2 regions of the Streptomyces sp. NPDC002206 genome follow, and region 2 is predicted to be linked to the other one. Evidence: riboswitches for the same ligand, from Rfam matches in the RefSeq annotation. Region 2 holds a riboswitch; the other holds the start of a gene.
What was found. Region 2 has a riboswitch for S-adenosylmethionine ahead of ACWCP8_RS15830 (aminotransferase class V-fold PLP-dependent enzyme). Riboswitches for the same ligand answer to the same signal wherever they lie in the genome.
Positions count from the first base shown of each region.

Region 1: another riboswitch for S-adenosylmethionine. It lies ahead of thrC (threonine synthase); the one in region 2 lies ahead of ACWCP8_RS15830 (aminotransferase class V-fold PLP-dependent enzyme).

Region 1 covers NZ_JBSFCW010000001.1:972,357-983,339, reverse strand. Annotated here, with positions in the region: gene ACWCP8_RS04615 (ROK family protein) at 1-623, opposite strand, end outside; gene ACWCP8_RS04610 (SIS domain-containing protein) at 726-1,634, opposite strand; gene ACWCP8_RS04605 (ABC transporter substrate-binding protein) at 1,912-3,177, shown strand; gene ACWCP8_RS04600 (DUF3263 domain-containing protein) at 3,210-3,488, shown strand; gene otsB (trehalose-phosphatase) at 3,643-4,497, shown strand; gene ACWCP8_RS04590 (alpha,alpha-trehalose-phosphate synthase (UDP-forming)) at 4,516-5,910, opposite strand; gene ACWCP8_RS04585 (glucosyl-3-phosphoglycerate synthase) at 5,965-6,915, opposite strand; SAM riboswitch class I at 7,068-7,194, shown strand; gene thrC (threonine synthase) at 7,212-8,513, shown strand; gene ACWCP8_RS04575 (MoaD/ThiS family protein) at 8,572-8,850, shown strand; gene ACWCP8_RS04570 (cold-shock protein) at 9,305-9,511, shown strand; gene groL (chaperonin GroEL) at 9,864-10,983, shown strand, end outside.
Region 2 covers NZ_JBSFCW010000007.1:48,311-59,293, reverse strand. Annotated here, with positions in the region: gene ctaD (aa3-type cytochrome oxidase subunit I) at 1-1,422, shown strand, start outside; gene ACWCP8_RS15870 (cytochrome c oxidase subunit 4) at 1,419-1,817, shown strand; gene ACWCP8_RS15865 (L,D-transpeptidase) at 1,928-3,178, shown strand; gene ACWCP8_RS15860 (DNA-binding transcriptional response regulator) at 3,263-3,664, opposite strand; gene ctaE (aa3-type cytochrome oxidase subunit III) at 3,852-4,472, shown strand; gene qcrC (cytochrome bc1 complex diheme cytochrome c subunit) at 4,535-5,344, shown strand; gene qcrA (cytochrome bc1 complex Rieske iron-sulfur subunit) at 5,341-6,396, shown strand; gene qcrB (cytochrome bc1 complex cytochrome b subunit) at 6,393-8,018, shown strand; gene trpD (anthranilate phosphoribosyltransferase) at 8,143-9,207, shown strand; SAM riboswitch class IV at 9,293-9,410, shown strand; gene ACWCP8_RS15830 (aminotransferase class V-fold PLP-dependent enzyme) at 9,587-10,983, shown strand, end outside.

The DNA.
Region 1 (10,983 bases), on a different contig from region 2:
GCGTCGGCCTCCGGGTCGCCCGAGGCGGCGGCCCAGGCGCGGCTGACCGCGGAGGCGGAGGCCAGGGTCTCCAGGCAGCCGCGCTGTCCGCAGCCGCAGTCCGGCCCGTCCGGCCGGACCACGATGTGCCCGATCTCGCCCGCGTACCCGTGCGCGCCGGCCTCGATGCTGCCTGCGATGCCGATGGCCCCGGCGATACCGGTGCCCAGCGGCACGAAGAGGAAGCGGTCGGCGCCCTTGCCCGCGCCGATCCGGCCCTCGGCGAGGCCGCCGGTCCTGACGTCGTGGCCGAGCGCGACGGGCACTCCACCGAGCCGCTCGCCGAGCTTGTCCCGCATCGGTACGTCGCGCCAGCCGAGGTTCGAGGCGTAGACCGCGATCCCGTTCTCCGCGTCGACGATGCCCGGCACGGCGACACCGGCCGCGGCGGCGCTCTCGCCGAACTGTTCCTCGCCGTGGGCGCGCAGATCCGCGGCGAAGGCGAGGATCGACTCCACGACGGCGTCGGGTCCGCGCTCCCGGCCGGTCGCGCGCCGGGCCTCGTACAGCAGGGTGCCGTCGGCCCCCACCAGGGCGGCCTTCATTCCGGTGCCGCCCACATCGAGGGCGATGACGTGTTTCACGGAAAACAGTTTCGCCCGCCGGACCCCGATAGGTCTAGTCCACTATCGCTGTTTGTTGCGCGTCCATACAAAATGATGAGGGCGGTCGGCGCGGCCGACGGCTCAGGGCGCCAGGATCACGCTGCGCGAAAGATTGCGCGGGTGGTCGGGGTCGTACCCCTTCGACTCCGCGATCTCGACCGCGAGCCGCTGGGCCCGGATCAGATCGGCCATCGGGTCGGCAGTGGCGTGGGCCACCAGCGTGCCGCCGACTCCCGCGACCTCGCCCGCGAGTCCCTCGGGCAGTGCGCCGAACACCCACGCGACCCGGTTCGGACCGGTGATCGAGATCGGTCCGTGGCGGTACTCCATCGCCGGGTACGACTCGGTCCAGGCACCCGCCGCCTCGCGCATCTTGAGCCCGGCCTCCTGGGCCAGCCCGTACGTCCAGCCGCGCCCCAGGAATGTCCACTGCTCGGCGGCGACGACCGCCTCCGCCAGCGGCTCCGTCACCGCGAGCTCCGCGTCGACCGCTGCCTCGGCGACCGTCTTCACCCCCGCCGGAAGCGGACCCGCCGCCTCCAGGCCGGCCCGCAGGAAGGCCAGCGCGGTGGTGGCGAACCGGGTCTGGACGACCGACTCCTCGTCCGCCCAGTCCAGAACGGCCACGGCGTCTGCGGCATCCATCACGGGCGTCTTCGGGTCGGCGGTCAGCGCGACGGTGGCCACCTTGCCGCGCAGCTCACCGAGGAGGTCGAGGACCTCGGTCGTCGTGCCGGAGCGGGTGATCGCCATGACCCGGTCGTACGGACGCCCCGCGGGGAACTCCGAGGAGGCGAACGCATCGGTCTCGCCCTGCCCGGCCGCCTCGCGCAGCGCCGCGTACGCGATCGCCATGAACCAGGAGGTGCCGCACCCGGTGACGGCGACCCGCTCACCCGGCCGCGGCAGTCCGTCGAACGCGGCCCCTGCCTCCGCGGCGCGCCGCCAGCAGTTGGGCTGGGTGGCAATCTCTGATGCGGTACGGGACATGCTGGACGGCTCCTCGGTGCGTGGGGGAACGGTAACGACGGGGCGGTGCAGAACAGCGGGCACGGAAAGGTTCAGACCACGAAGTGCCGTGTGCCGAGATGTACTTAACAGCCGGTTCCGTTCCCGTGCAATGACACCCCGGACCATCCGGACACAGGTCCGGTTACGTTGCAGAAGCGATACTTCTCTGGTGTAGACCTCCCTTGGCGGCATGGGTAAAAATCGCAGCTCATCCGGACGGTCGGGTGGTCACCGAATCGATGAGGATGGACTGGCTGTGCAGCGGCACTACTTGGCACTGACCGCGGCGGTAGCCGCACTCGGCATGGCGGCAACCTTGTCGGGCTGTGGCACCGGCAGCGCAGCGAGGGACGTCACCCTCAAACTCGTCGCGGCCGACTACGGCAACAGCGCGGCGAACAGCTCCAAGAAGTACTGGGACGAACTCGCCAGGAACTTCGAGGCGTCCCACAACGGCATCAAGGTCGATGTCAACGTCTATTCGTGGAAGGACGTCGACCGCAAGGTCGCCGAGATGGTGAAGAAGGGGCAGGCCCCGGACATCGCGCAGATCGGTGCCTACGCGGACTACGCCAAGGCCGGGAAGCTCTACAGCGCCGACGACATGCTGGCCATCCGCACGCAGGCGAACTTCCTGCCGCGGCTGGCCGCTGCGGGCCAGTACAACCAGACCCAGTACGGACTGCCGTTCGTCGCCAGCACCCGGCTGCTCTTCTACAACAAGAAATACTTCAGCCGGGCGGGCCTGGAGGCCCCGAAGACCTGGGACGACATCCGTGACGACGCCGTGGTGCTCAAACAGCGTGGCGTCACCTACCCGTTCGCGCTGCCGCTCGGTCAGGAGGAGTCCCAGGCCGAGACCATGATGTGGCTGCTCAGCGGGGGCGGCGGCTACACGGACGACGTCGGCGCGTACGACATCGACTCGCCCGAGAACATCAAGACGTTCGACTGGCTGAAGACGAATCTGGTCGACAAGGGGCTGGTCGGCCCGGTGGCCCCCGGAAAACTGGACCGGGCGCAGGCGTTCGACGCGTTCACGAGCGGCAAGGTGGGGATGCTCAACGGGCACCCCACGCTGATGCAGGAGGCCGAGCAGAAGGGTGTCCAGGTCGGCATGGTGCCGCTGCCCGGCATCAACGGCCCGACCGAGGGGTCGATGGGCGTCGCCGACTGGATCATGGGCTTCAAGCAGAACAACCACCGCGAAGCCATCGGTAAATTCTTCGACTACATGTTCGAGGACAAGAACGTGGTGGCCTTCGCCGACGAGTACGACCTGCTGCCGGTCACCGACAGCGCGTCCGCGGTGATGGAGACGGACGTCAAGCACAAGCCGCTGCGGAAGTTCCTGGCGGCGCTGCCGAACTCGGAGTTCTACCCCGTCGGCAATACGTCGTGGGCGCGGACGAGCGAGTTGATCAAGCAGGACATCGGCAAGGCGGTGGAGCCGGGCGGCAGTCCGGCGGGTGTGCTGGCCGAGATCGCGCGGGGGGCGGCGACGGCGGAAGCGGCGGAGTAGCAGGACGCGGCGCGGGCATTATGTTGGCTGATATGACCGCCTCCGAGAACGACTCCCACGGTGCGGAGACCCCGGACACGATGCAGCCGGGGCTCTCCGAGCGGGAGCGTGCGGTGCTGGCCGTGGAACGGCGGTCGTGGCCCGGGCCCGGCGCGAAGGAGCGGGAGATCCGCGAGGGGCTGGGGATTTCGCCGACGCGCTACTACCAGCTGCTGAACGCGTTGCTGGACGACCGGCGGGCGCTGGAGGAGGACCCGGTGACGGTCAACCGGCTGCGGCGCGTGCGGGAGGCCCGGCGGGGGAGGCGGTAGTCGGGGCGCTGTTCCGGAAGGACCGGCCCTCCGGCGTTCGAGGTCCGGGGTCCCCGGTGGAGCCGCGGGTCCCGGGAAGGGGCCGGGGCAGGGGAACAGGCCTGCCGCAGGTGCAGCCGTAGCCGCGCTCCGTCACCCCCGATAGGCTCGGCCCATGGGCAGCAACCCAGAGCAATCCCTCCCCACCCCCACCACGCCGGCCGGCCGTGAAGGCCTCGCCGCCCTCCTGACCCGTCCCGACCGCGCCGTGGTCGCCCTCGATTTCGACGGCACCCTCGCCGACATAGTCCCGGACCCGGAGCAGGCCCGCGCCCACCCCGGCGCCGTCCCGGCCATCGCCGCGCTCGCCCCGAAGGTCGCCTCCGTCGCCGTGATCACCGGCCGCCCGGCCGGCGTCGCGGTCCGGCACGGCGGCTTCGCGGGCGTCCCGGGCCTCGACCACCTCGTCGTACTCGGCCACTACGGCGCCGAACGCTGGGACGCCGTGTCCGGCACCGTTCACGCCCCTGCCCCGCACCCCGGTGTGGCGGCGGTCCGTGCCGAACTCCCGGGTGTGCTGGACCGGTTCGACTCCTGGCACGGCACATGGATCGAGGAGAAGGGGCAGGCGCTCGCCGTCCACACGCGCCGCGCCGCCGACCCGCAGGCCGCATTCGACGCGCTGCGCGGCCCGCTGGGCGAGCTCGCGGCACGGCACGGACTGATCGTCGAGCCGGGGCGCCTCGTCCTGGAACTGCGCCCGCCCGGCATGGACAAGGGCGTGGCGCTCGCGAAGTACGTAAGGGAGACGGACGCCGAGTCCGTCCTGTACGCCGGGGACGACCTGGGCGACCTCGCCGCGTACGCCGCGGTGGAGAAGCTCCGCACGGAGGGCCCCGACGGCATCCCGGGTCTGCTGGTCTGCAGCGGAAGCGCGGAAGTGCCGGAACTGGCCGAGCGGGCGGACCTGTTGCTGCCGGGTCCGGCGGCCGTGGTCGACTTCCTCGCGGCCCTCGCCCGGCGCCTCTGAACGATCGCCGCCGAACGGTCAGTCCCGCCGCAACGCCTCCAACTGCTCCAGGAACCACTGCTGCGGCGGCAGCGCAGTCGCCGCCGCAGCCAGCCGCTTCGTCCGCTCCGCCCGCTCCCCGTCCGGCATCGTCAGCGCCGCATGCAGGGCCGCCGCCGTCGCCGACACGTCGTACGGGTTCACCACGATCGCGTCCGCGCCCAGCTCCTCGTACGCCCCCGCCTCCCGCGACAGCACCAGCGCGCAGCCATGGTCGGAGACCACCGGGACCTCCTTCGCGACCAGGTTCATGCCGTCGCGGATCGGGTTGACGAGCGCCACGTCCGCCAGCCGGTACGCCCCCAGCGAGCGCGCGAAGTCGTCGTTCACATGCAGCAGGACCGGGGTCCAATCGGGCGTTCCGTACGCCTCGTTGATGTCGTCCGCCAGCCGCTGCACCTCGGCCGTGTACTCCCGGTACACCGCCAGGTCCTGCCGAGACGGGTACGCGAACGCGACATGCACCACCCGCTTGAGCCACTGCGGGCGGGTGTTCAGCAGCTCCCGGTACGCCAGCAGCCCGCGCACGATGTTCTTGGAGAGTTCCGTACGGTCGACCCGCACGATCGTCTTCCGGCCGGTGCCGCCCACCTGCTCCCGCAGGATCGCCATGCGTTCGGCCACGTCCGGCTGGTGCGCGCGACGGCGCAGGAAGTCCGCGTCCGCGCCGAGGCCGTGCACACCGATCCTCGTCCGGCCGGTGCCGCCCAGGACCTCCGTGCAGCAGGCGGTGAACGCGTCCGCCCATCGCCGGGTCAGGAACGCCGCCCGGTCCGCGCCGAGCATGCCGCGCAGCAGCTGCTCCGCGATGTCGTCGGGCAGCAGGCGGAAGTAGTCGGCCGGGGCCCAGGGGGTGTGCGAGAAGTGACCGATCCGCAGGTCGGGGCGGAGGTCGCGGAGCATGCCGGGGACCAGGGCCAGGTGGTAGTCCTGCACCAGCACCGCCGCGCCCTCGCCCGCCTCCTCGGCGAGCGCCTGTGCGAAGGCCAGGTTGTACGCCTCGAACGACGCCCACTGCCGGCGGAACTCCGCGTCGAAGACCGGATCCAGCGGCGTCTGGTACAGCATGTGGTGGACGAACCAGAGCACCGAGTTCGCGATGCCGTTGTACGCGTCGGCATGCACATCGGCGTCGATGTCGAGCATCCGTACGCCCGGCTCGGCGATCCCGCGCCGGACCGCCTCCCTGTCCCCGTCGTCGAGCGCCGCGCAGACCCACAGCTTGTCCTCGACGGCGCTCAGCCCGGAGACGAGTCCGCCGCCGCCCCGTTTGGCGCTGATCGAACCGTCCTCGCTCAGTGCGTACGAGACCGGGCCGCGGTTGGAGGCGACGAGTACCTGGGCGGCAGATGTGATCACGTGCTCGGAGACCATGTTGCGGAATCTAGCCCGATCGCGAACCGCCCAAACGTGCGAAGTCAGGCCACCTCAGGCGGCGCGGCGCGAAACGTACTCCCTGATCTCCTGCATCGGCGGCCGCTCCTCCGTGTCCACGGCGTGCGTGCGCGGTACGAAGCCGGTCTCGCCCCGTTCGAACTGGGTGAGGGACGGTCGCACCAAGTGGCCGCGGGAGAGGCGCAGTTGCGCCGTCCGGTAGATCGCGGCCGCCATCCGGCCCAGCGCCTGCCCGTCCTGATGGCGGTGTTTTCTGACCCCTACATCGACCTGTGCCAGCGCGTCCAGCCCCACGGTGTGCAGCGCATCCACGAGCAGGCCCAGTTCCACTCCGTAACCGACCGGGAAAGGCAGCCGCTCCAGCAGCGAGCGCCGCACCGCGTACTCCCCGCCCAGCGGCTGGACGAAGCCGGCCAGCTGCGGCCAGTGCAGATTGAGTAGCGGCCGGGCCACCAGTTCCGTGACGCGACCGCCCTGGCCTGCTGTGTCTCCGAGCGGGCGGTCGTACATCGCCTTGACGAACTGCACCTCGGGATCGGTGAGCAGCGGGCCGATGATGCCGGAGACGAAATCCGCGGAGAAGTCCTTCAGGTCGGCGTCTATGAAGCAGACGATGTCACCGTCGGTGACCAGGAGTGATCGCCAGAGGACCTCGCCCTTGCCGGGCAGCGCGGGTATCCGGGGGAGGATGTCGTCACGGTGCACCACCCGGGCGCCCGCCTTCCGGGCGACCTCCGCGGTGGCGTCCGTCGATCCGGAGTCGATCACCAGCAGCTCGTCGACCAGATGGACCCTCTCCATGAGCTCGACCCGGATCGTCTCGACGATCGCGCCGACCGTCGCCTCCTCGTTGAGGGCGGGCAGCACGACGCTCACACTCCCGCGCCGCGGATCCCTGGTCCTGGCTGCGACGAGCCGGTCCAGCGGACGGTCGGCGGCCGACCAGGAACGTCTGGTCAGCCAGCGTTCGACCTCTTCCAGCACGGTCGATACTCCCTGTATGTGATCCATCTCGCGGTTCGGACGGCCATCTCAACCGTCCGATGCTTCGGTTACAGTCTTGAACAACGCGGATGACCCTCGCATGCCGGGGTCCTCCGCCGATAAATGCCTGGATCGATGATCCAGTGCCACAGCGCTCATCCAGAGGGACTGAGGGAACGGCCCGTTGAAGTCCCGGCAACCCTCCTGCCGACCGCGAGGTCAGGTGGGGAAGGTGCCAATTCCGTCTCGTGACGAAATGCGTCGCGAGGAAGATGAGGAGAAAGGGCCTCGCCATCATGGCTACGCAGACCGTTGCAGTGAGCACCAATTCTTCCGCCGACGCTGTCGACCTCGGTCCCGCCGCGGCACTTTCCTGCCGCGAGTGCGGAGAGCGTTTCGAGCTCGGTCCCATTTTCGCCTGCGCGACCTGTTTCGGGCCGCTCGAAGTGGCGTACGACCTGCCGAGCGGCTCCCCGGACGAGCTCAAGAAGCGCATCGAGGCCGGGCCGAACAACATCTGGCGTTACGCGCCGCTGCTGCCGGTCCCCGCCGATGTCGCGGACAAGCCCAACATCAACCCCGGCTTCACCAAGCTGGTCAAGGCCGACAACCTCGCCCGCGAACTGGGCGTCACCGGCGGCCTGTACGTCAAGGACGACTCCGGCAACCCGACGCACTCCTTCAAGGACCGCGTCGTCGCGATCGCCGTCGAGGCCGCCCGCGCCTTCGGTTTCACCACTCTCTCCTGCTCCTCCACCGGCAACCTCGCCGGCGCCGTGGGCGCGGCCGCCGCCCGGGCCGGCCTGCGGTCCTGCGTGTTCATTCCGCACGACCTGGAGCAGGGCAAGGTCGTCATGGCCGCGGTGTACGGCGGTGAACTGGTCGGCATCGAGGGCAACTACGACGACGTCAACCGCTTCTGCTCGGAGCTCATCGGTGACCCGCTCGGCGAGGGCTGGGGCTTCGTCAACGTCAACCTGCGCCCGTACTACGGCGAGGGCTCCAAGACGCTTGCGTACGAGATCTGCGAGCAGCTCGGCTGGCGGCTGCCCGACCAGCTCGTCATCCCGATCGCGTCCGGCTCGCAGCTCACGAAGATCGACAAGGGCCTGCAGGAGCTGATCAAGCTCGGTCTCGTCGAGGACAGGCCGTACAAGATCTTCGGTGCCCAGGCCGAGGGCTGCTCCCCGGTCTCCACCGCCTTCAAGGCCGGTCACGACGTCGTGCGCCCCCAGAAGCCGAACACGATCGCCAAGTCGCTGGCGATCGGCAACCCGGCCGACGGCCCGTACGTCCTGGACATCACCCGCCGGACCGGCGGCGCCGTCGAGGACGTCGACGACGAGCAGGTCGTCGACGCGATCAAGCTGCTGGCGCGCACCGAGGGCATCTTCGCGGAGACGGCGGGCGGGGTGACGGTCGGCGTCACGAAGAAGCTGATCGAGGCCGGCCTGCTGGACCCGACGCTCACCACCGTCGTCCTCAACACCGGTGACGGTCTGAAGACGCTGGACGCGGTCGCCCCGACCACCGGTCCGACGGCGACCATCCGGCCCAGCCTCGACGCGTTCCGCGACGCCGGCCTGGCCCGCAGCTGACCCGACCACCGGGACGTCCACCCGAGACGTCCACCCGAGACGCAAGGAAGGCACCCACATGAGCGTCAAGGTCCGTATCCCCACCATCCTGCGCACCTATACGGGCGGTCAGGCCGAGGTCCCGGCCGAGGGCGCGACCCTCTCCCAGGTCATCGAGTCGCTGGAGCAGAACCACCCGGGCATCGCCGCGCGCGTCCTGGACGACCAGGGCAAGCTGCGCCGGTTCGTGAACGTGTACGTCAACGACGACGACGTGCGCTTCGACGGCGGCCTGGAGGCGGCCACCCCGGACGGCGCCGGCATCTCGATCATCCCGGCCGTCGCGGGCGGCTGCTGACCTTCCGTCGCCCCGGCCCGGACTCCCCGTAGGCCCCGCGGCCGACTTCACAGCGTCACCGGAATTGCCCCCTCTGCGAGGTAAGCGGAGGGGGCAATTCTGCATGGTTAAGCGCGGTACAGTTGGGCAGCCCCCTCCGCTGCCCGTGCCGACCGCATATGAGAATGCGCCCGCCCGCGACAAGATGCAGCCAAAGTGTTCGAACTCCTTGCGACATAAGTGGCCTTTGCCCGGTCCGAGTTGCCCTGGAATCGCACAAATTCCGCATATTCGGGCGTTCAGTGCTGCCCAGAATTCTCGTCCGATTGACCTGTTGCAGAGGGCAGTTGGGCAGATACATTCGGCCGCGGTCGACGCGTTCCGGCGCACGCACCCTCTCCTGTCGGAGGGTGAGTTCTGACCCGGGCCCGCGAAGTGCGGTCCTGTGCAAGGGCCAGTAATAGGGGAGTTAGGCATGGCTCAGGGCACCGTCAAGTGGTTCAACGCGGAGAAGGGGTACGGCTTCATCGCGGTCGACGGTGGTGCGGATGTTTTCGTCCACTACAGCGCGATCCAGATGGACGGGTACCGCACCCTCGAAGAGGGTCAGCGAGTTGAATTCGAGATCTCGCAGGGCCAGAAGGGGCCGCAGGCGGACATGGTCAAGCTCGCCGTCGGCTGAGCTCGGCGCGGTCGGCCAACGACACCACTCACGCATGAAGGGCCCGTACCCCCAGGGGGACGGGCCCTTCACGCGTGATGTCGGCCGTCGCCCCGCGTGGCATGCCCGCGGCATCCCGCGCGCCGTCGCCCGGTCCGCACGTTGTCCACAACCGCCGGGGGCGCTTGCACTCGTGGGGGTCGAGTGCTAATCATTGGCGTTAGCACTCTCCAGGTGAGAGTGACAGAACTTGGACCGGGCCGGTGAGGCCCGCAGGCTTGGTGGGGCAAGGAACCACCGGGCAGGCAGGCCGTCCGTCGCGGGCGCCACTCGGTCCGGAGAAATCCACCCCTGTCCGGGAGGACCACTTCACATGGCCAAGATCATCGCGTTCGACGAGGAGGCACGGCGCGGTCTCGAGCGCGGGATGAACCAGCTCGCCGACGCCGTCAAGGTCACCCTTGGCCCCAAGGGCCGCAACGTCGTCCTCGAGAAGAAGTGGGGCGCGCCCACGATCACCAACGATGGTGTTTCCATCGCCAAGGAGATCGAGCTCGAGGACCCGTACGAGAAGATCGGCGCAGAGCTGGTCAAGGAAGTCGCCAAGAAGACGGACGACGTCGCCGGCGACGGTACGACCACCGCCACCGTTCTCGCCCAGGCGCTCGTCCGTGAGGGCCTTCGCAACGTAGCCGCGGGTGCAAACCCGATGGCCCTCAAGCGGGGCATCGAGAAGGCCGTCGAGGCCGTCTCCGCCGCTCTGCTGGAGCAGGCCAAGGACGTGGAGACCAAGGAGCAGATCGCTTCGACGGCCTCCATCTCCGCCGCCGACACCCAGATCGGCGAGCTCATCGCCGAGGCGATGGACAAGGTCGGCAAGGAAGGCGTCATCACCGTCGAGGAGTCCCAGACCTTCGGTCTGGAGCTGGAACTCACCGAGGGTATGCGCTTCGACAAGGGCTACATCTCGGCGTACTTCGCGACCGACATGGAGCGCATGGAGTCGTCCCTGGACGACCCGTACATCCTGATCGTCAACTCCAAGGTCAGCAACGTGAAGGACCTCCTTCCGCTGCTGGAGAAGGTCATGCAGTCCGGCAAGGCACTGCTGATCATCGCCGAGGACGTCGAGGGCGAGGCCCTGTCGACCCTGGTCGTCAACAAGATCCGTGGCACCTTCAAGTCCGTTGCCGTCAAGGCCCCGGGCTTCGGTGACCGCCGCAAGGCCATGCTCGGCGACATCGCCATCCTCACCGGTGGCACGGTCATCTCCGAGGAGGTCGGTCTCAAGCTCGAGAACGCCGGCCTGGACCTGCTGGGCCGCGCCCGCAAGGTCGTCATCACCAAGGACGAGACCACGATCGTCGACGGTTCCGGTGACAGCGACCAGGTTCAGGGTCGCGTCAACCAGATCCGTGCCGAGATCGAGAACTCCGACTCGGACTACGACCGCGAGAAGCTCCAGGAGCGCCTGGCGAAGCTGGCCGGCGGCG
Region 2 (10,983 bases):
TTCGCGAACTGGATCATGCCGCTGCAGATCGGTGCGCCCGACGTGGCGTTCCCGCGGCTGAACATGTTCGCGTACTGGCTGTACCTCTTCGGTTCGATCATCGCGGTGGCCGGCTTCCTCACCCCGCAGGGTGCGGCCGACTTCGGCTGGTTCGCCTACTCCCCGCTCTCGGACGCGGTCCGTTCGCCGGGTATCGGCGCCGACATGTGGATCATGGGTCTGGCCTTCTCCGGCTTCGGCACGATCCTCGGTTCGGTCAACTTCATCACCACGATCATCTGCATGCGCGCACCCGGTATGACGATGTTCCGCATGCCGATCTTCGTGTGGAACGTCCTGCTGACCGGTGTGCTGGTCCTGCTGGCCTTCCCGGTGCTCGCCGCCGCGCTCTTCGCGCTGGAGGCGGACCGCAAGTTCGGGGCGCATGTATTCGACGCGGCCAACGGCGGAGCACTGCTCTGGCAACACCTCTTCTGGTTCTTCGGCCATCCAGAGGTGTACATCATCGCGTTGCCATTCTTCGGAATCATTTCCGAGGTGATCCCGGTGTTCAGCCGGAAGCCGATGTTCGGCTACATCGGCCTGATCAGCGCGACGATCGCCATCGCGGGCCTCTCCGTGACCGTGTGGGCGCACCACATGTACGTCACCGGTGGTGTGCTGCTGCCGTTCTTCTCGTTCATGACGTTCCTCATCGCGGTACCGACCGGTGTGAAGTTCTTCAACTGGATCGGCACGATGTGGAAGGGATCGCTGTCCTTCGAGACACCGATGCTGTGGGCCGTCGGCTTCCTGATCACCTTCACCTTCGGTGGTCTGACCGGCGTCATCCTGGCCTCGCCCCCGATGGACTTCCACGTCTCGGACTCGTACTTCGTCGTCGCGCACTTCCACTACGTCATCTTCGGCACCGTGGTCTTCGCGATGTTCTCCGGATTCCACTTCTGGTGGCCGAAGTTCACCGGCAAGATGCTGGACGAGCGGCTCGGCAAGATGACGTTCTGGACGCTGTTCGTGGGCTTCCACGGCACGTTCCTGGTGCAGCACTGGCTCGGTGCCGAGGGCATGCCGCGTCGTTACGCGGACTACCTCGCCGCCGACGGCTTCACCGCGCTGAACACGATCTCGACGATCTCCTCGTTCCTGCTCGGCCTGTCGATGCTGCCGTTCTTCTACAACGTGTGGAAGACCGCCAAGTACGGCAAGAAGGTCGAGGTCGACGACCCGTGGGGCTACGGCCGTTCGCTGGAATGGGCGACCTCCTGCCCGCCGCCGCGGCACAACTTCCTCACGCTGCCGCGGATCCGTTCCGAATCCCCGGCGTTCGACCTGCACCACCCGGAGATCTCGGCACTCGAGCAGCTGGAGCATCACTCCGAGGCCGACAAGGCTCTCGCGGGTGGCAAGGAGGCCGGCAAGTGAAGATCCAGGGCAAGATGTTCCTCTGGCTGAGCGTCTTCATCCTCGCCATGGCAGTGACCTATGGCGTGTGGTCGAAGGAGCCGGCCGGTACCACCGCGCTCGTCCTGGCCTTCGGTCTGAGCGTCATGATCGGCTTCTACCTGGCCTTCACGGCGCAGCGGGTCGACGCGATGGCTCAGGACAACAAGGAAGCCGATGTCGCGGACGAGGCCGGCGAGGTGGGGTTCTTCTCCCCGCACAGCTGGCAGCCGCTCTCGCTGGCCGTCGGTGGCGCCCTCGCCTTCATGGGGGTCATCTTCGGATGGTGGCTGCTCTACTTCTCGGCCCCGGTCATCCTGATCGGCCTGTTCGGCTGGGTCTTCGAGTACTACCGCGGTGAGAACCGCACCCAGTGACACCGCTCCACCTGACGGGGGGCCCGCACTCTCTCATGTGAGAGGTGCGGGTCCCCCGTTTGCAGTCACCCGGCGCGCTGAAACTGATGAATCTTCTTAGCGTGGTGACCATGAACACGCCGCGCATTCGCCCCGTAGTGAGCTGCACGCTGCTGGTCATGACCCTGGTTGCAGGGGCGACGGCCTGTGGTGGGCCAGATGGCCATCCGCTCGCCGAGCAGCCGTACGACGCGGCGGACGAGATCACCTCCAACGCCCCGGAGGGCAACGAGAAGGCCGATCCCGACATGCCCCTCGAAGTGACCGCCACGGGTGACGACGGCCGGATCACGGACGTGGCCGCGGTGGACACCGCCGGGCGCCATCTCGCGGGCGAACTCTCGGCCGACGGGCTGCGCTGGCACTCCACCGTTCCGCTCGCGGCCGGCACCCGCTACAGAGTCAGAGTCAGTGTCGAGGACGGCGACGGCGCCCCGGGCAGCCGTACGCTCTCCTTCGAGACGGCCCCGGCGAAGAAGCTCCTGAACGTCACCTTCGGCCCGCACGCGGGCACCTACGGCGTCGGACAGCCCATTACGGCGGAACTCAGTGCTCCGGTCAAGGACAAGGCCGCCAGGGCCACTGTGGAGCGCGCGCTGAAGGTCCGCTCCACGCCCTCCGTGACGGGCTCCTGGTACTGGGTCGACGACAAGATCCTGCATTACCGCCCGCAGACGTACTGGCCGGCCCGGGCCACGATCGAGGTCAGCAGCAACATGGCCGGCATCAAGGTCGCCAAGGGTCTGTACGGAGCCCCCACGAAGACGTTGAAGATCACTACCGGCGACCGTATCGAGGCCGTCACCGACGCCGCCGCGCACTCCATGACGGTCAAGCGCAACGGAGAAGTGATCAACACCATTCCGGTGACCACCGGAAGGCCCGGCTTCGACACCCGCAACGGCGTCAAGGTCGTGCTGAGCAAGGAGTACTCCGTACGCATGCGCGGGGAGACCATCGGCATCTCGGAGAACTCCAGCGACGGGTACGACCTGATGGTCTACTACGCGACCCGCGTCACCTGGAGCGGTGAGTACGTGCACGCCGCCCCCTGGTCCACCGGCTCACAGGGGTACGCGAACGTCAGCCACGGCTGTACGGGCATGAGCAACGCCCAGGCCCAGTGGTTCTTCAACACCGTGCGCGAGGGCGACCTCGTCTCGGTCGTCGGCAGCCAGGGCCCCACGATGACGCCGTTCGACAACGGCTACGGCGACTGGAACCTGTCCTGGGCGAAATGGCAACAGGGCAGCGCCCTGCAGAACAAAGCCACCCCGGACAGGTCGACGGTGCAGGCGGCGCGCCTGCGCCCCGAGGTCTGACCGGCCAGGGGAGTGCGCCGCCTTGCGAAGGGACAGGAAGGGGCCCGGTCCGCGGCGCAACCGCGGGCCGGGCCGCAGCAGGACTCAGGACTGTACGCAGAGCCTGCTGCGCAGCAGAGCGGCCAGGGCGTCCGCGAACTCGACCGGCTCGACCGGAAGGGTCACCGCGGCGTCCGCGCGGCTCCACGTGGCCAGCCAGGCGTCCTGCGGACGCCCGATCAGCAGCAGCACCGGCGGGCAGTGGAAGATCTCGTCCTTGATCTGCCGGCAGACGCCCATGCCGCCCGCCGGGGCCGTCTCGCCGTCCAGCACGCACACGTCGATGCCGCCGTTGTCCAGCGCGGTCAGGACGGCGGGCAGCGTGGCGCACTCCACGAACTCCACCGGTGGCACGTCCGCCGCAGGCCTGCGACCGGCGGCCAGCCTCACCTGCTCACGGGTGTTGGCGTCGTCGCTGTAGACCAGGACCGTGGCGGTCGGCTGCATTGTTCCTCCGTGACATCTGTGTCTTCGGGGCTCTCGGGGCATGAACCGATGCGCGGATCGTACTCCGATCGACAGCCTGTCAGCACCGGTAATGACACCGATTCGATGGGCCGTTCGGGCAGGACACACCCTGCTGACACACCGAACGGCACCCCCCGGAGTGAGGGCGGGATAAGCGACCGACATAATGTCGGTCGTGGCGACAGCAACGACAGTAGAAACCGGGCACGCGCACCCGTCGGTCAATCGACCGAACCTCACCAGCGTCGGAACCATCATCTGGTTGAGTTCCGAGCTGATGTTCTTCGCGGCCCTCTTCGCGATGTACTTCACCCTCCGATCGGTGATGGGACCCGACCACTGGAAGGAAATGGCTTCGGCCCTGAACTTCCCGTTCTCGGCGACGAACACCACGATCCTGGTGCTCTCCTCCCTCACCTGCCAGCTCGGCGTCTTCGCCGCGGAGCGGGGCGATGTGAAGAAGCTCCGTGCCTGGTTCATGATCACGTTCGTGATGGGTGCGATCTTCATCGGAGGCCAGGTCTTCGAGTACACCGAGCTGGTGAAGAAGGACGGCCTCTCGCTGTCCTCCGACCCGTACGGCTCGGTGTTCTACCTGACCACCGGCTTCCACGGTCTGCATGTGACAGGCGGTCTCATCGCCTTCCTGCTCGTACTGGGCAGGACATACGCGGCCAAGAGGTTCACCCATGAACAGGCGACCGCTGCCATCGTCGTGTCCTATTACTGGCACTTCGTCGATGTCGTGTGGATCGGCCTCTTCGCCACGATCTACATGATCAAGTAACCGGGCTCGAACCCGAACCACATCCAGCATCGACGCAGAAGATCCTGACACCGGGGTAATCCGTGAAAAAGCTCTCCGCACGACGACGCCATCCGTTGGCGGCGGTCGTCGTACTACTCCTCGCGCTTGCGGCTACTGGGGGGCTGTACGCCGCGTTTGCGCCCGCGAGTAAGGCGCAGGCCGACGACACCGCCCAGTCCCTCGCCATCGATGAGGGCAAGAAGCTGTACTCCGTCGGTTGCGCCAGCTGCCACGGAGCCGGCGGTCAGGGCTCGTCCGACGGGCCGAGCCTGGTCGGCGTGGGCTCCGCCGCCGTCGACTTCCAGGTCGGCACGGGCCGTATGCCGGCCCAGCAGCCGGGTGCCCAGGTACCGAAGAAGAAGGTCATCTACACCCAGGCCGAGATCGACCAGCTCGCGGCTTACGTCGCGTCGCTCGGCGCCGGCCCGATCGTGCCGACCGAGGACCAGGTCAGCCCTGACGGTGCGGACATCGCCAAGGGTGGCGACCTGTTCCGTACCAACTGCGCCCAGTGCCACAACTTCACCGGCGAGGGCGGTGCCCTGACGAAGGGCAAGTACGCGCCCGGCCTTGAGGGCGTGGACCCGAAGCACATCTACGAGGCCATGCAGACCGGCCCGCAGAGCATGCCGTCCTTCCCCGACTCGACGATGCCCGAGCAGCAGAAGCGGGACATCATCGCGTACGTCAAGACCGTGAACAGCGCCGAGTCCGAGACCCCTGGTGGCCTCAAGCTGGGCGGGCTCGGTCCGGTCAGCGAGGGTCTGTTCGCCTGGATCTTCGGTCTGGGCGCACTCGTCGCAGTTGCCGTTTGGGTCGCGGCCCACACCGCTAAGGCCAAGAAGTCATGAGTAGCCAAGAGAAGATTCCAGAAGAGAACCTGCCCGCTGAGCAGGAAGCCGCGCACGGCGCGGTAGAGGTCGCGGACGACCCGTTCGCCGACCCGGGGCTGCCGGCCCACCGGCCGCGCATCCAGGACATCGACGAACGGGCCGCGAAGCGCTCCGAGCGCACGGTCGCGTTCCTGTTCGTGCTGTCCATGCTGGCGACCGTCGGCTTCATCGCCTCGTACGTCATCTTCCCGGTGGACAAGATCGTGTTCATCTGGCCGTTCGGCCATGTGAGCGCGCTCAACTTCTCCCTCGGGCTGACCCTGGGCGTGGCTCTCTTCACGATCGGCGCGGGCGCCGTCCACTGGGCGCGCACCCTGATGTCCGACGTAGAGGTCGCCGACGACCGGCACGCCATCGAGGCGGAGCCCGAGGTCAAGGCGAAGGTTCTCGCCGACTTCGCGGCCGGTGCCGAGGAGTCCGCGTTCGGCCGGCGCAAGCTGATCCGCAACACCCTGTTCGGTGCGCTGGCCCTGGTGCCGCTCTCCGGCGTGATGCTGCTGCGCGACCTCGGCCCGCTGCCGGAGAAGAAGCTCCGTCAGACCCTGTGGTCCAAGGGCAAGCAGCTCATCAACATGAACACGATGGAGCCGCTGCGTCCCGAGGACGTCGCCGTCGGTTCGCTGACCTTCGCCATGCCCGAGGGCTTGACGGAGGACGCTCACGACTTCCAGACGCAGATCGCCAAGGCTGCGCTGATGATCATCCGTATCCAGCCGGAGAACATCAAGGACAAGCGCGAGCGCGAGTGGGCCCACGAGGGCATCGTGGCCTTCTCGAAGATCTGCACCCACGTCGGCTGCCCGATCAGCCTGTACGAGCAGCAGACGCACCACGTGCTCTGCCCGTGCCACCAGTCCACCTTCGACCTCTCCGACGGCGCCCGCGTCATCTTCGGTCCGGCCGGTCACTCCCTTCCGCAGCTGCGGATCGGTGTGAACAGCGAGGGCAACCTCGCGGCGCTCGGTGACTTCGAAGAGCCCGTCGGTCCTGCATTCTGGGAGCGCGGATGAGTACTGCGACCGACACGAAGCGCAAGGCGCCCGCCGGCGAGCGGGTGGCCGACTGGGCGGACGGCCGGCTCGGGATCTACTCCCTGGCCAAGGCCAACATGCGCAAGATCTTCCCGGACCACTGGTCCTTCATGCTCGGTGAAATCGCTCTCTACAGCTTCATCATCATCATCCTCACGGGTGTGTATCTGACGCTGTTCTTCCACCCGAGCATGAACGAGGTCGTGTATCACGGCTCCTACGAGCCGATGCAGGGCATCCGGATGTCCGAGGCCTACGCCTCGACGCTGGACATCAGCTTCGACATCCGCGGTGGTCTGCTGGTCCGCCAGATCCACCACTGGGCCGCGCTGATCTTCCTCGCCGCCATGTTCGTGCACATGATGCGCGTCTTCTTCACGGGTGCGTTCCGCAAGCCGCGCGAGATCAACTGGCTGTTCGGCTTCCTGCTGTTCGTGCTGGGTATGTTCACCGGCTTCACGGGCTACTCGCTCCCGGACGACCTGCTCTCGGGTACGGGTGTCCGCTTCACCCAGGGCGCGATCCTGTCCATGCCGATCGTCGGCACGTACATCTCGATGTTCCTGTTCGGCGGAGAGTTCCCCGGCGGCGACTTCGTCGCCCGGTTCTACTCGATCCACATCCTGCTGCTGCCGGGCATCATGCTCGGCCTCGTGGTCGGCCACCTGATCCTGGTGTTCTTCCACAAGCACACGCAGTTCGCGGGTCCCGGCCGTACCAACAAGAACGTCGTCGGTATGCCGCTGCTGCCGATCTACATGGCGAAGGCCGGAGGCTTCTTCTTCCTGGTCTTCGGTGTCATCGCGGTCATCGCGGCGATCGCCTCGATCAACCCGATCTGGGCCATCGGTCCGTACCGTCCGGACCAGGTGTCCACCGGCGCCCAGCCCGACTGGTACATGGGCTTCGCCGAGGGTCTGATCCGTGTGATGCCGGGCTGGGAGATCAACCTCTGGGGTCACACGCTCGTCCTGGGTGTGTTCATCCCGCTGATGGCCTTCGGTCTGGTGCTCGCCATCATCGCGGTCTACCCGTTCGTCGAGTCCTGGGTGACCGGGGACAAGCGCGAGCACCACATCCTGGACCGCCCGCGCAACGCCCCGACCCGGACGGCCTTCGGCGTCGCCTGGATCACGGAGTACATCATCGTCTTCATCGGCGGTGGTAACGACCTCTGGGCCACGCACTTCGATCTCTCGCTGAACTCCATCTCGTGGTTCGTCCGGATCTTCATCTTCGTGGGACCGGTCCTGGCGTTCCTCGTCACGAAGCGGATCTGTCTCGGCCTTCAGCGCCGCGACAGGGAGAAGGTGCTGCACGGACGCGAGTCCGGTCTCATCAAGCGTCTGCCGCACGGTGAGTTCGTCGAGGTCCACGAACCGCTCGGCCCCGCGCAGCTGCACACGCTCACCGCGCACGAGCAGTACAAGCCGGTCGAGATCGGCCCGACGGTCGACGAGAACGGTGTCGAGCGCAAGGTGCCCGCGATGCAGAAGCTTCGGGCCAAGCTCAGCAAGGGCTACTTCGGCGAGCACAACCAGATCGAAAAGCCCACTGCCGAGGAGTACAAGGAGATCACCAGCGGCCACGGCCACCACTGATCGCCTTAACTGATCGCCACAGCGGGAGCCCCGTCCATTCGATGGACGGGGCTCTTTGCTGTCCCGGGCGCTCGATAGGGTGGGGTCCATACCCTTATCGGCTGTGGACCCCCAGGAGCGGACCATGAACGTTGTGACCCCGGTCGGCGGCGACAGCGTGGCGGCTCGTTCCTGGCCCGGCGTACTGAACGCTCTGCTGCGCGGCCAGGACCTGGCCGCCGACGACACCGCGTGGGCGATGGACAACATCATGAGCGGCGAGGCGACCGACGTGCAGATCGCCGGTTTCGCCGTCGCCCTGCGCGCCAAGGGCGAGACCGTCGACGAGGTCACCGGACTCGTCCGCGCCATGTACGAGCACGCCACCACGATCGAGGTGCCGGGCCGCACGGTCGACATCGTCGGAACCGGCGGCGACCTCGCCAAGACGGTCAACATCTCCACGATGTCCGCGATCGTCGTCGCGGGCACCGGGGCCAAGGTCGTCAAGCACGGCAACCGCGCCTCCTCCTCGGCCAGTGGCGCCTCCGACGTCCTGGAGAAGCTCGGCGTCAATCTGGAGCTGGCCCCGGAGCGCGTCGTCGAGGTGGCGGAGGAGGCGGGTATCACCTTCTGCTTCGCGGTGAAGTTCCACCCCGCCCTGCGGTATGCGGCGCGGGCCCGCAAGGAGCTCGGCGCGCAGACCACGTTCAACATCCTCGGTCCGCTCACCAACCCGGCCCAGGTGCGCTCCCAGGCCATCGGTGTCGCCGATCTGAAGATGGCCCCCATCGTCGCGGGTGTGCTCGCGGCGCGCGGCAACTCGGCGCTGGTCTTCCGCGGCGACGACGGTCTGGACGAGCTGACGACCACGGCGACCTCCCGGATCTGGGTGGTCCGGGACGGGGAGGTGCGCGAGGAGGCCTTCGACCCGCGCGACGTCGGCCTCCAGCTGGTCCCCGTCGAGGCGCTGCGCGGCGCCGACGCCTCGTACAACGCCGATGTGGCCCGCCGGCTGCTGGCCGGTGAGACCGGTCCGGTACGTGAAGCGGTGCTGCTCAACTCGGCGGCGGCGCTGGTGGCGCTGGACCCGGGTGAGGGCACGCTGAACGAGCAGCTCGCCGCCGGGATCGCCAAGGCCGCCGAGTCCATCGACTCGGGCGCGGCCCGGGCGGCGCTGGAGCGCTGGGTGACGGTCAGCAACGCCTGACCGAACGGGAAATGCGGACCGGGGCGCAGTCCAGATCTTGGACTGCGCCTTGCGCGTCGACGCACGTATGGCAAGATGCTGGGCAGGTCATGAGTGACAGCGACTACGGCCCCGGCCCGCTGTCCGGCAACCCTCCGTCCGTGGCGGGGTGCCCCGGGTGAAGACCAGGCCGTAGGCAGCGAGGTCTGCGGCAAGCGCGGACCCCTCGACATCTCTGAATGTCAGATCCCTGGGGTCCTGGTCCTCAAGGAGCCTCTTGTGAGCAAGCGAATGCGATAGGGCCCGGTCCGGCCCCTCTTCGCACACCCATTTTCTTCCTCCTGCGCTGCCGCGTACCTGCTGGCGCAGTGAATTCGCCTGCCTTGTACGGGAGTTCGCCATGTCTGTTGTCATCGCTGCCGCCGAACGGTCCATTTGTTCCCCGCTGCCCGTTCTGGGCAAGGATGTGACTGTTCCGCTCGTCACCGGCGGAGAAGTCACCTATGCCGCCCTGGACTACGCGGCCAGTGCCCCGGCCCTGCAGCGGGTGTGGGACGACGTCGCCGCGTACGCCCCGTACTACGGCAGCGTCCATCGCGGCGCCGGCTACCTCTCGCAGCTCTCCACGGACCTCTTCGAGAACAGCCGCAAGGCGGTTGCGGAGTTCCTCGGCTGCCGCGCCGAGGACCAGGTGATCTTCACCCGGTCGACGACGGACTCGCTGAACCTGCTGGCCGCGGCGGTCCCCGCCGACTGTCAGGTCTTCGTGTACGAGACCGAGCACCATGCCTCGCTGCTGCCCTGGCGCGATGCCCGTGTCACCTACCTCAACGCTCCCCGCACCCCGGCCCAGGCCGTCGAGACGCTGGAGCGGGCGCTCGCCGACCGTGACCCCTACGGCCCCGCGCTGGTCTGCGTCACCGGCGCCTCGAACGTCACCGGTGAGCTGTGGCCGGTGAAGGAGCTGGCCGCCGCCGCCCACGCGCACGGCGCCAGGATCGTGCTGGACGCCGCACAGCTCGCGCCGCACCACCCGGTCGACATCGACGAGCTCGACGTCGACTGGGTCGCCTTCTCCGGACACAAGCTGTACGCACCGTTCGGCTCCGGTGTCCTCGCGGGCCGCGCCGACTGGCTGCAGGACGCCGAGCCGTACCTGGCCGGTGGCGGCGCCTCCCGGAAGGTCGCCCGGCGCACCGACGGCGGTGTGGACGTGGAGTGGCACTCCACCGCCGCCCGGCACGAGGCCGGTTCGCCCAACGTCATCGGTGTCTACTCCATCGCCTCCGCCTGCAAGGCGCTCACCGAGGCCGGCTTCGACCGCCTCGTCGCCCGTGAGCAGCAGCTCGTCACCCGGGTCCGCGAAGGCCTTGCCGAGGTCCCCCAGGTCAAGGTGCTGTCGCTGTTCGGCGACGACGCCCCGCGGGTCGGCGTCATCTCATTCGTGGTGGAGGGCTGGAACAGCTCGCACTTCGCCGCGGCGCTCTCCGCCGAATACGGCATCGGGGTGCGCGACGGACTGTTCTGCGCCCACCCGCTGGTGCGCACCCTGCTCGGCAGCGACCCGCAGGACCCGGGCGAGTGCGGCGCGCCGGAGGCCGAGCCGGGCGAGCTCCCCCAGTCTCGAACGGACTCGACCGGGGGGACCCCCTTGCTGAACGCGATCCGGGTCAGCTTCGGCGCCGGTACGCCGGACGAGCACATCGAGCGCTTCGTCCGCGCGGTCAAGGAGCTGGTGAGCGAGGGGGCCCAGTGGAAGTACCGCACCGAGGACGGCCGCTGCGTCCCGGACCGGGG